4 regions of the Fictibacillus enclensis genome follow, and region 3 is predicted to be linked to each of the others. Evidence: riboswitches for the same ligand, from Rfam matches in the RefSeq annotation. Region 3 holds a riboswitch; each other region holds the start of a gene.
What was found. Region 3 has a riboswitch for S-adenosylmethionine ahead of QNH15_RS22030 (alpha/beta hydrolase family protein). Riboswitches for the same ligand answer to the same signal wherever they lie in the genome.
Positions count from the first base shown of each region.

Region 1: another riboswitch for S-adenosylmethionine. It lies ahead of QNH15_RS03535 (sugar ABC transporter substrate-binding protein); the one in region 3 lies ahead of QNH15_RS22030 (alpha/beta hydrolase family protein).
Region 2: another riboswitch for S-adenosylmethionine. It lies ahead of QNH15_RS19280 (homocysteine synthase); the one in region 3 lies ahead of QNH15_RS22030 (alpha/beta hydrolase family protein).
Region 4: another riboswitch for S-adenosylmethionine. It lies ahead of QNH15_RS03885 (bifunctional homocysteine S-methyltransferase/methylenetetrahydrofolate reductase); the one in region 3 lies ahead of QNH15_RS22030 (alpha/beta hydrolase family protein).

Region 1 is NZ_CP126109.1:656,516-659,607, forward strand. It holds gene cidR (cidABC operon transcriptional activator CidR) at 1-166, opposite strand, end outside; gene QNH15_RS03530 (hypothetical protein) at 279-983, shown strand; SAM riboswitch class I at 1,196-1,306, shown strand; gene QNH15_RS03535 (sugar ABC transporter substrate-binding protein) at 1,432-2,547, shown strand; gene QNH15_RS03540 (sugar ABC transporter ATP-binding protein) at 2,612-3,092, shown strand, end outside.
Region 2 is NZ_CP126109.1:3,675,353-3,678,444, reverse strand. It holds gene QNH15_RS19290 (helix-turn-helix transcriptional regulator) at 1-314, shown strand, start outside; gene QNH15_RS19285 (acrylyl-CoA reductase family protein) at 409-1,398, opposite strand; SAM riboswitch class I at 1,762-1,865, shown strand; gene QNH15_RS19280 (homocysteine synthase) at 1,958-3,092, shown strand, end outside.
Region 3 is NZ_CP126109.1:4,236,397-4,239,488, forward strand. It holds gene QNH15_RS22025 (bile acid:sodium symporter family protein) at 1-634, opposite strand, end outside; SAM riboswitch class I at 857-963, shown strand; gene QNH15_RS22030 (alpha/beta hydrolase family protein) at 1,095-1,904, shown strand; gene QNH15_RS22035 (thermonuclease family protein) at 2,021-2,791, shown strand; gene QNH15_RS22040 (putative protein N(5)-glutamine methyltransferase) at 2,819-3,092, opposite strand, start outside.
Region 4 is NZ_CP126109.1:732,452-735,543, forward strand. It holds gene QNH15_RS03885 (bifunctional homocysteine S-methyltransferase/methylenetetrahydrofolate reductase) at 1-1,798, opposite strand, end outside; SAM riboswitch class I at 1,894-2,010, opposite strand; gene QNH15_RS03890 (MBL fold metallo-hydrolase) at 2,120-3,049, shown strand.

The DNA of each region.
Region 1 (3,092 bases), 1.5 Mb from region 3:
TCAGCCCTTTTCGGGATCGGTCAAAAAGAACGACACCGAGCTCATCTTCCAGGTTTTTAATCATTTTGCTGATCGTCGGCTGAGTGATAAAAAGAGCGTCAGCTGCCCGGGTAAAGCTATTGTATTTTGCCACTTCTATAAAGTACTGTAGTTGTTTAATATCCACGAATGCACCTGCTTGAGTTTTTTTGTAGTGTAACACGATTGAGAATAAAAACCAAAACCGGGCCTTTCTCATACAATGTGTTATGAAAACAGTGGGAAGGCAGGGGATAGCCATGTACAGAGAGCGGCAGGTCGTCGATATGAAAAAGGGGAATGTCATCGGCGACAACTCCATCGATACCGTTTATATTACTGCTGAAAAAACACCGGACAGTCCATTTTGGGTCAATATCATGATAGTTGTGCAGGATGGAAAGACCAATCAGTATACACAAATACCACTCAAGCAAAACCAAGGATACAAACCCACGCTTTTTCTTGGTGACTTTACTGGAGACAGGGTGGAAGACATCATGGTGGTAATGGATACAGGTGGAAGCGGCGGCATGATCAATGCCAATGTGTTTGCCTATAGAGGCAGCCAGTTCAGGACGTTGTTTGATTCTGATGTCTTTAATGACCGCTTCAAATACCGGGTCTTTTACCTCGACTACTACAAAGTTCAGGTAAACAGCTACACCACGAACCAGAAATTTATTATCGATCTGACCACCAGGGGCAGGGAGTACTTGTCAGAGATTTATTATCCCAATGGCAAGCTGAAAAAACCCATCCAGGGATTTGTTTCCGGACTGTCAGGTCTTTACCCGGTCGACTTTGACCGCAATGGCACCTATGAATTACTGGCTTACCAGAACATCGCCGGCCAGTATAACGCCGACCGGCTCGGTTATGTGCAGACCACAATGAAATGGAATGGCCGGGTGTTTGCGCCAGAGGTACAGAATGTCGCGGTTTTTGGCGGGGATATTTCTTGATAGATCCGTAGCAGCGTTGAATAAAAGCACTGTTTTTTATTTACATATTATGGGGTGATATAATCTTCATTGATGAAAGCGAGCATCCTCAAACGGAAATCAACCACTAAAAGCAACGAAGGTTTTTAAAATAACCTTTTAAAAATATATTGACTTTCCTCTCTCCGCCGATTAAAGTTATAACTATATTTTTAACTAACTCAATATTCAATCTCTTATCAAGAGTGGCAGAGGGACTGGCCCTATGACGCCCGGCAACCGTTCCATTTATGGAATTGGTGCTAAATCCTGCAAAACAGCTATGCTGTTTTGAAAGATGAGAGAGGACGAATCCTTGTCTACATAGGCGATGAAACCTCTCTTTCCCGGAGAGGTTTTTTTATGTGCTCAGGGGATGGCCCTGCAGCTTTTGAGACGAGAGAGACATACAGAAAAGGGGATAGGGGAAATGAAGAAGTTTTTAAAAAGCGCAGCAGTCTCTGCGGTCGCACTCTCATTATTGTTAACAGGCTGCTCGTCAGGCAGTAACACGGCATCATCTGAAAAGAAACATGAAAATGTGTCGTTTGATAATGTGCCAAAACGATTCGCCAAGGGGCAGGGTGCCAAAATCAAAGTTATCCGAAAGATCGGTGGAGATGATCATACGGCACAGTTTTTGGCAGGAGCGAAGGCCGAAGGGGAAGCGCTCGGTTTTACCGTTGATATCTATACGGCCAACGGAGATACAGCGAAGTTCCACGATGCGATCGCCCAGGCGGCCAATGAGGACTATGACGGCTTCATTATTTCTCATGGAGATGATGCGGCAACAATCAATGATATCCAAAAGCTCAGAGATAAAGGAAAGAGTGTCGTGACTTTTGACTCCAATCCGGACCTCGCCAAGGTGGATGGTGTGACACTTACATCCCAGGACGATGAAGCATTGGCCAAGCTGGCATTGGACCAGCTTGTGAAAGAACAAAAAGGCAAAGCAAACATCGTGTACCTGTGGGTGGACGGGTTTCCGCCAATGGTTCGCCGCAATGCTGTTTATAAAGAAACGTTGAAAAATAACCCTGGCATTAAAGAAGTGGAGCGCTTTGGTGTAGCTTCAGCGGACACCTCCGTTCAAACGCAAAATGCCGTTACCGCCATGCTGAACAAGCATAAAAAGGGAGAGATTGATGCGATCTTTGCGACATGGGATGCATTTGCCATCGGAGCCGCTCGTGCCATTAAAGAAGCGGGCCGAGATGAGATTAAAATTTACGGCATTGATGTCTCCAACGCGGATCTTCAGGAAATCCAAAAGAAGGACAGCCCATGGAAATATACTGCAGCGGTTGATCCAAAGCTGATCGGTGCAGTGGATATGAGAATCCTTGCAAAAAAAATTGCCGGTGAAAAAACACCGCAAAAATATGACCTGGACGCTTCTCTCGTTTCCCAAAGGGATCTTCAAAAATCCTCCGAGGGCGTAAATATGGTTAACCTGTCCAAGGAAATTAAAGGGTGGGGACAATCGGCCGCGTTTGATGAAGATTGGATGGACACGCTGAAAGACCATTACAAAAAATAAACATACAAACACTCTCTTCGGCTAGCAGCAGAGGGTGTTTGCTTTGAATAAAGGAGACCGGCCGATGGCACTGCTCGAGATGAAGAACATAAGTATTGAGTTTCCCGGGGTAAAGGCGCTGAATGAGGTTGATTTTAAAAGTAAAACTGGCCGTGTTCATGCACTGATCGGGGCAAATGGCGCCGGGAAATCAACGCTGATGAAGGTGCTGACGGGTGCCTATACCCATTACACCGGCTCTGTTCAGATTGACGGAAAGAACGTAGATATATCTTCACCAAAGGACGCACTGAATGAAGGCATCCAAATTGTCCATCAGGAGGTGGACACAGTTCTGGTTCCCTATTTGACGGTGGGGGAGAACATTCTCCTGCATGACCTGGTCAATGAAATGGGAAAAAAGCAGCTCGTGCGCTGGAAAACCCTCCACCAAAAGGCTTCGCATCTTTTGGAGGAAATGAACATACACGTATCCTCCAAAAAGCTCGTCAGCGAGCTGACGCTTGCGCAAAAGCAGATGGTATTGATTGCGCGGGCTGTTTCGG
Region 2 (3,092 bases), 560 kb from region 3:
AAAACCGCTTGAATGAAAAGTATAAAAAACGGATGGAGAATAAAAGCTTCGAGGAAAAAGTTGCTGAACTCGCCACGATCCAAAATGAAGCCGGCTATATGGTGGAATGGGAAAAGACCGAAGACGGACAATTTGAATTAAAGGAGTTTAACTGCCCTATTGCCAAAGTGGCAAATGAATACCAACAGGCCTGTTCCTGTGAACTGTCTCTGTTCCAAAAAATGCTTGGCACAGAGAAGGTCGAACGGACACAGTGCTTGGCAAAAGGCGGCTCCTATTGCAAATACTTGATTTCTGAAGAGAAAAACGCTTAAATACCCTAACGGCAGAGCAGTCGATAGGGTTTCTTTTTTAGTAGTAAATAAAGAAAGGAGCCTGTTTTTTTCTGCAGGCTCCTTTCTTTATTCATTATTGAACCTTTACAATCACGCGTCCTTTGTTGTTGCCTTCCACCGTAGCGCGTAAAATATCCGGAAGCTCATCAAGGGTGACTTCTTGTCCCATTATATCCCCTGCATGCTCAGTTTTTAAATCTGTGGCAATGCGCTCCCAAATGGTATTCCTGACTGTTGCCGGGCAAAAAACCGAATCGATTCCGAGAAGGTTGATCCCTCGTAAAATAAAGGGATATACTGTGGTATGAACATCGGTTCCCCCTGTTAGTCCGGAAACCGCAACAGAACCGCCGTATTGAATCGAGCTCAGCAGGAATTCAAGTGTTTTTCCTCCTACTGGATCAACGGCTGCTGCCCAGCGCTGGGAATAAAGGGGTATGTTGTCTTTTTTTACCACTTCATCACGGTCAATGATGTCACTCGCTCCAAGTTCTTTTAAATAACTGTGCTCTGATTCCTTGCCGGTACTTGCTGTGACACGGTAGCCAAGATTGGAAAGCATGGATACCGCTTGGCTGCCCACGCCTCCGGTTGCTCCCGTCACAATCACAGAGCCGCTTTCTGGAGTTATACCGTGCTCCTGAAGGCGATGGACCGACAGTGCAGCAGTGAAGCCAGCAGTTCCATATAGCATTGCATCTTTTAACGTTAGTCCCTCGGGAAGGGGAACCACCCATTCCGCGGGAACTCTTGCGTATTCACTGTACCCGCCAAAATGGGAAACACCGAGCTTATAGCCCGTTACAAGAACCTTGTCCCCTTCCTGAAAGTCAGGTGAAGAAGAATGGGAAACGGTTCCTGACAAATCAATTCCGGGAATCATGGGGTAGTGGGTTACGATGGAACTTTTATTTTGTGCTGCCAGTCCGTCTTTATAATTGACGCTTGAATAAGCCACCCTTATGGTGACTTCGCCTTCTAGAAGATCGTCGAGAGATAACTCCTTTTTTGTAATATCGACCTGATCATTGTTTTTCTCGAGAACGATGGCTTGAAATGGCATGAGATTCCTCCTTTTATATGACTATCATCTAATAAGTAATACCCTTTCATCAGATCGGGTTAAACGGCAGAAATATTTATTTTTATTATTTTACATATATGTTTAAAAAAGGTTGTTGTATTGATGAAGGCAGGGGGAAGGAAAATGTTTGTTGGAATACCTTTATTAATCGCTGCTGTCCTGGGAATTTTAGTTATACTTTTAACCTGGTGGTTTAGGAAACACAAATTATCTTTATTCAATCGCGGGTTACATGATGGCTACAAAAAAACTTTCGCCAAGGCAAAACTCTGTAAAAATAAAAAACAATTGACACGAAGGATAAAGTTCAGTATTATTCAAACTAACTTAATATTCAGATGTATCTTATCCAGAGAGGTGGAGGGACTGACCCGATGAAACCCGGCAACCAGCAGGAAATGCATGGTGCTAATTTCAGCAGAACAGTATGTTCTGAAAGATGAGAGCCGACGGTGAAAACTGCGACCTCTTCTTTTGGAAGGGGTCTTTTTTATAGGCTCTTAATGAACAAATACATATTAAGAAGGAGAGATGGAACATGAGTGAAGAAAGAGAATACGGGTTTGAAACGATTTCATTGCACGAGGGGCAAAAAGTGGATCCAACAACAGGGGCAAGAGCAGTTCCGATCTACCAGACAACATCCTATCAGTTTGACAGCACAGAGCATGCTGCGAATTTGTTTGGACTAAAAGAATTCGGAAACATCTACAGCCGGATCATGAACCCGACGCAGGACGCGTTTGAGCAGACCATCGCCAAGCTAGAAGGAGGAGTTGGGGCGCTTGCGGTTGCGTCCGGTCAGGCAGCCATTACCTATTCCATCGTAAATATTGCAGGTGCCGGAGATGAGGTTGTTGCCTCAGGATCCTTGTACGGGGGAACGTATAACCTGTTTGCCAATACGCTGCCAAAGCTTGGGATAAATGTGAACTTTGCTGAGCTCGATAACCTGCAATCCTTTAAGGATGCCATCACAGAAAAAACAAAAGCCCTTTATATAGAAACCATCGGAAATCCAAAGATTGATGTGGCGGATATTTCAGCGATTGCGGATATTGCACACGAAGCGGGTGTGCCGCTGATTGTGGACAACACATTTGCCACACCTTATCTTTGCCGTCCGATTGAACATGGAGCCGATATTGTAGTCCATTCAGCAACCAAATTTATCGGCGGGCATGGTACGTCCATTGGTGGCTTGATTATTGATTCCGGAAAATTTGACTGGACCAACGGCAAGTTTCCAGGATTGACAGAACCGGATAACAGCTATGGAGGCGTAGTTTATACAGAAGCGGTCGGACCATTGGCGTATATCATTAAAGCACGTGTTCAGCTTTTAAGAGACCTTGGATCTTGCGTATCGCCATTCAACTCCTTCTTGTTCATTCAGGGGCTGGAGACACTGTCTCTGCGGGTAGAACGCCATTGCGAAAATGCATTGAAAGTGGCGAAGTTCCTGCAGCAGCATCCTGCAGTTGATTGGGTCAACTATCCTGGCCTCGAGGACAACCAATACCATGAACTGGCAAACAAATATTTGCCAAAAGGTGCTGGAGCGATTCTTACGTTTGGTGTAAAAGGCGGAGTCAAAGAAGGAAGCAAACTCATCGAAAATGTGAAACTTTTCTCCCACCTTGCCAATGTAGGAGATTCAAAATCCCTCATCA
Region 3 (3,092 bases):
ATGCATTAATCGCGACTACGACTGCCATACAAATTTTCGATACAGGGGCGATCCGTTTTCCCAACGTCAATTTGATGTTTCCCTTCGTCTTGTGATTTAGGATCATGCCTACAATGGAAGGAATGACAATCATAACCAGCAGGTCCTTGACCATCGGCCATTCCTCGATGGCTACAGACTCTCCGACAAAGAGAGAAAGGCTGTATGGAACCACAAGAGGCGATAACAATGTATCAATTAATATGATGGATAACGCAAGGGTGCTGTTTCCTTTATAAATGGAAACCCACATGCTGCTTGTGATTCCGCACGGAATGACCATAGCAAGCACCAGTCCGGTAATGGTGTAAGGATCGGTGGAAAACGCAATGTGTCCCACTGCCCACGCCCACAAGGGCATAATAACGTGCAGAATGGCCAACCCAATAAAAATGGGGATAGGACGAGACAACGTATTGCGTAAATGGGTAAAGTTTGAGCCAAGGCTGCCCGAAAATGTCATAAACGCAAAAATCCACGGAACGAGAAACAGAAAGTTTTTTAGCTCATGTGTCAAAAGCATGCCCAAGAGTACACTGACCGGGGTAATGAGTGGCATGAATCGCTCTAGCTGATGATTAATCTTTTCTAACACGCTCAACCTTCTTCCTAATCATTCTATTAATCTACTATGTTATTATTTTACAATATAAAAGATTTAATGCCAACATACTTTAATGTACTGCAGAAGAAAAGGAAGGGACAAATGCATTATTTTTGATACCTTTTTTTGAAAAGGTTCATATTCTATAATCAACTTATCTTATACAATTGACAAACTATTAAAAATATCATACATTAAATTAAAATTCTATACTTCTTATCCAGAGAGGCGGAGGGAATTGACCCTGTGAAGCCTCGGCAACAGACTCCCTTAGGAGCACTGTGCCACATTCAACAAGCTGCTGGCTTGAAAGATAAGAAATGTGTTGACGTGATTCGTTCATTCAACCCCTTCTTATGTTTCAGGAAACATAAGAAGGGGTTTTTATTTACTTTAATTCCTACTAAAAAGATAAGATTAGTTAATTATAAAGGATTGAGGAGATGTTCATATGGAAAAGCAAGGTTGTTTTCTATGGAAGGATTGCAAATTAACCGCCACCGTTCACTATCCGCGGCACACCTTAGGGATTCCCCAGGCCAAATTGCCGATTGTCATCATCTGCCACGGTTTTACAAGCAACCGAATCGGTGTGGACCGCCTCTTTGTAAAAACGGCCAAGCAGCTTTCCGCGAGCGAGTTTGTCGTTTTGCGTTTTGACTATGCCGGCTGTGGAGAAAGCGAAGGCAGCTATGGAGAAAATACATTTCAAGATTTAATCAGTCAGACACAGGCTGCTATTAATTATGCCTCAAAGCTGCCCTGCGTCGATTCCAGGGAGATCATTCTCCTTGGCCATAGTTTGGGAGGAGCCGTGGCGGTTCAGACTGCGGCAGTCGATCCGAGGGTAAAAGACCTGATTCTCTGGGCTTCGGTAGGAAATCCCTACCATGATATCGTGAATATTGTTGGAAAGGACGAATGCCAAAGTTTAACGACAAAAGGGTATGTTGATCATCTGGGATATTCATTAAAAGCTGATTTTCTCCAGTCCCTTCAATCCTACCAGCCCATGAAGGAGCTGGCACAGTTTACAGGTGACATTTTACTTCTCCATGGAACAGAGGATAAAGACATTCCAAGCGTATACTGCACCCAGTTCTATGACAGCGGCTCCCATAGAATTCATGGAACTAGTGAATGTAAGCTCATTAAAGGAGCGAATCATACCTTTTCTTCTATCCATCATTTTAATGAACTTCTTACCAATACATTGAACTGGCTTAACCGCCAGTCAGCCACAGACCGCATCACGATCTAATCGATCATGATGCTTTTTTTATTGAAAAACACTCTGTGAGTGAATAACGTAGTATAATAGCTTTTGTGATTTTACAAATTATCGGCAATACATAGATAGAGGAGAGAACGAAGATCGTGGAAAAAAATTCCCCTAAAAAGCTGCTCGGTATAGCAATGGTATGTTTACTAGCTGTGTTCGCTGCCGCATGCTCACCGGTTCAGGAGATCAGCATTCCCGATGGGCAGAGCGCTGCGATTAAAGGAACACCCGCAACTGTCACATATGTAGTAGATGGAGATACACTCGATGTTAAATTCAAGAATGGAAAAACAGAACGTGTCCGTATGCTGCTCGTGGACACTCCCGAAACGAAACACCCAAGGCTTGGTGTTCAGCCATTCGGTCCGGAGAGTTCAAAATTTACAAAAACACAGTTAACCGGTAAAAAAGTAGGCGTTGAGCTGGATATTTCCGAACGTGACAAGTATGGAAGACTGCTTGCTTACATATGGATTGGCAAACAAAACTTTAACCAGCTGCTTTTGGAAAAAGGACTGGCCCGGGTGGCTTATGTGTATCCGCCCAATACAAAATATGTAGACCAGTTCCGCGCCACACAGGAAAAAGCCCAGCAAAAAGGCATTGGCATCTGGTCCATCGAGAACTATGCCCAGAAGGACGGTTTTCATGAAAATTCCAAGAGCCCATCTTCTAATGAAAACAAACAGCCTGCCAATCCCCCTTCAAATGAGAAACCCAAAGGAAAATGCAACATAAAAGGCAATAAGCAGTCGATGATCTACCATGTTCCCGGCGGCCAATCTTATGATGTAACAAAAGCCGAGGTCATGTTTTGCTCAGAGGCAGAAGCCCAAAAAGCCGGTTACCGAAAAGCAAAAAGATAAGACGCCAGACGGGTAAAGCCAGATCAGCTAAAACGCGCTGATCCGGCTTTTTTGCTTTGTGCCAATAACCACTGTTGCTTGGAGCTCTGAGGAACAGACCACTGTTGAACTCAGGCCCTGCTCCTGAAAAATCCGCCATGTTTCTGCTGATTGGCGGGAGCTTGTTTCCATGAGCAGACTTCCTCCAGGTGCGAGCCAGGATCCTGCTTCAATCGCTGCCCTCCGCTGGATATCATGTCCGTCCAAGCCGCCATCCAGCGCTATCCGGTCTTCATGCATACGCGCTTCTGCCGGAAGAGAT
Region 4 (3,092 bases), 1.6 Mb from region 3:
ATTGCGTCAATTCAACGGTTAGTTCATAGCGCATAAACGGTGTGATCAGGTAGATGCCATTGAAGAGTTCCGTGGCTGCATCAATTAATGACTTTGAAATCGCCAGTCCTTCACGAGCCGCGGCTAACGGATCATCCTTGAATTCCGCCATCCGGTTCCTTACTTCATCGCTCAGCTTGATGCCGGGCACTTCATAGTGAAGGAAATCGGCATTGCGGCTTGAAGTCAGCGGCATAATGCCCACATAGACCGGAACAGGGAGGTCTTTTACCGCCTCATGGAACTGCAACAGTTTTTCCTCGGAATAAACAGGCTGGCTGATAAAGTAGTCTGCACCGGCTTCTATTTTCTTCTCTGCGCGCTGGACAGCACGGTCGAGTGCTTTCACATTCGGATTAAAGGCCGCTCCCACGGTAAAATGTGTTTTCTCTCCGAGGTCTTTACCGGAGAGGGAGACCCCTTCGTTAAACTGCTTGATCATTTTGATCAACTCGATCGATGTTACATCATAGACGCTGGAGGCACCCGGAAAATCACCCACTTTTGCGGGATCACCGGTAATGGCCAGAATGTCATGAAGACCAAGCGTGTGAAGGCCCATCAAATGGGACTGCAAACCGATGATGTTCCGGTCACGGCAGGCCAGGTGGACGATGGGCTGGGCACCGGTCTGCGCTTTTGCAAGAGATGACAGAGAGGTGTTGCAAATTCTTGGCGATGCCAAAGAGTTGTCTGCCAGCGTAATCGCATCTGCGCCTGCTTCCTTGAGGGCTTTGGCGCCTTCGAAAAATCGCGTCGTATCCAGTTTTCGGGGAGGGTCGAGCTCCACAATGACCGATCGGCGTTCCTGCAGTATTTCCGGCAAAGAGATTTGAGGCTTTTGCCCGGATGATGCAACAGCAATCGGCTCTGGCCGCTGCCGAACATTTTTTTCGGTAACAGGTGAGAGACCGTTCAGTTCCTTTGCGAAGGCCTCTATGTGGGCCGGTGTGGTTCCACAGCAGCCGCCAAGCAGACGGACACCCTGATTTCTGAAAAGAGAAGCACTGTTTTTAAAATACTCCGCATCGCCTTCATATTGAAACTTGCCATCCGCATAGGAAGGAAGGCTCGCATTGGGATAGGCGGAAAGAAAAGCATGCTTTGGAATTTCTACTTCCTCCAGGGTTTTGATCATGTGGAAAGGGCCGAGCCGGCAATTGAGCCCGACGACATCGGATCCCAACTCTTCCAGCCGCTTGATCGCTGTATTCACCGGGGTTCTGTCGTTTAAGATGCCTACCTCCTGGAGGGAAATCTGTGATATGATCGGCAGATCGGTCTGGCTTCGGGCGATTTTAAGTACGGCCTCCAGTTCCTCCAGATCATAGAAGGTTTCCAGAAGAAGCCCGTCTACACCCTCAAGGAGAAGGCAGTACAGCTGCTCCCTGAAGCTTCTTTTTATTTCTTCAAGAGACAAAGAACTGGGGCCGGTTCCCCGTATACCCCCAATGGTTCCAAGCACGTACGCATTGCCGCCGGCTGCTTTTTTTGCAAGAGAAACGGCTGCGCTGTTTAATTCTTTTACCTGCTCCTCCAGTCCGTACCGCTGCAGCTTAATATAGTTGGCGCTGTACGTATTGGTCTGGATCACATTTGCCCCGGCCTGAATATAAGCCTGGTGAATCGACTGGATCTGTTCAGGGTGAGACAGATTCAGCTGCTCGAAACAGCAGTCGGTTCCATAGGAATACAGCAGCGTTCCCATGGCTCCGTCAGCGATCAGAATCTTGCTTTCTAGGTCTTTCAATAATCCCATTATGAGTCCTCCTGTTGGTTCGGTATCTTCCAGTGGCCCAAAAAAATAAAAAAAGCCTTCTTAAAGAAGAAGACTTTGAACATTCGATGTCATTCTTCTTATCTTTCAAGTTCTGCAATCGAACTTGTTGGACTTAGCACCTTTTCAGCTCGTAATCGCTGAAGGTTGCTGAGGTGTCAACGGGCCATTCCCTTAACCTCTCTGGATAAGAAACCAAATTGCTATAAAATTAGTTCTTTATACCTTACAATAATTATTAGAACATTTCAATAGCTTTTTACAATCTTGCCAGGATCGTATCAAACAGGAGGAATCCGGACGATGAAGAAGTTCGCCAACCTTGACGACATTGAAAATACACATACATTTAAAGACTTACTCCGCTGGCAGCGGGAAAGACGAAGCAATAAAAAGGATTTGACCCAACAAATTCAGCAGAGCACGAATAAAGAGCGTCAGAGATTAAAAGAAAACCGCAGCAAACACTCGATTACATGGATTGGCCATTCAACCTTTCTTTTGCAGGTGGGCGGACTGAATATCCTGACAGACCCTGTATGGGCTCCAAAAATGGGATTGCAAAAGCGGCTCACAGCCCCTGGGTTGTCCACCGGGCAGCTGCCGGAAATCGATCTTGTTCTTATCTCCCACGGACATTATGACCATCTTGATTTCAACAGCATCAAACAGCTAAAAGGAAAAATCTCTTTTTATGTGCCTGCCGGACTTAAAGGTTTGTTTCGGAAAAAAGGGTATCAGGCAGTAACAGAGGCCAACTGGTGGGAGGAGTTTGTGGACAGGGGCCTGAAGATTATGTTTGTTCCTGCCCAGCACTGGACGCGCAGGAGCGTTTTTGACATGAACACCTCCCATTGGGGAGGCTGGGTAATCCAAGACCTGAAAACGGGCGAAAGCGTTTATTTTGCCGGGGATACCGGTTATTTTCGTGGATTTCGGCAGATTGGAGAACGTTTGAAGCCGGATACGGTGCTTATGCCGATCGGTGCATATGAACCGGAATGGTTTATGAAGGTATCCCATATCAACCCGGAAGATGCGGTTAAAGCGTTTCTGGAAACAGGCGCTTCTCTCTTTATTCCCATGCATTACGGCGCCTACCGTCTGGCGGACGATACCGGACCGGAAGCCCTTCGGCGGCTTGAAAAAGAGTGGGAGAAACAGAGCCTTGATGAGGCGAGGTTGAAGGTTTTGTCGCTTGGGGAGACGCTTTGGAAGCAGCCGGTTTCGTAACTCGGGAGATTCTGGGGTTTTCACCTTTAAGGGACATTTATCA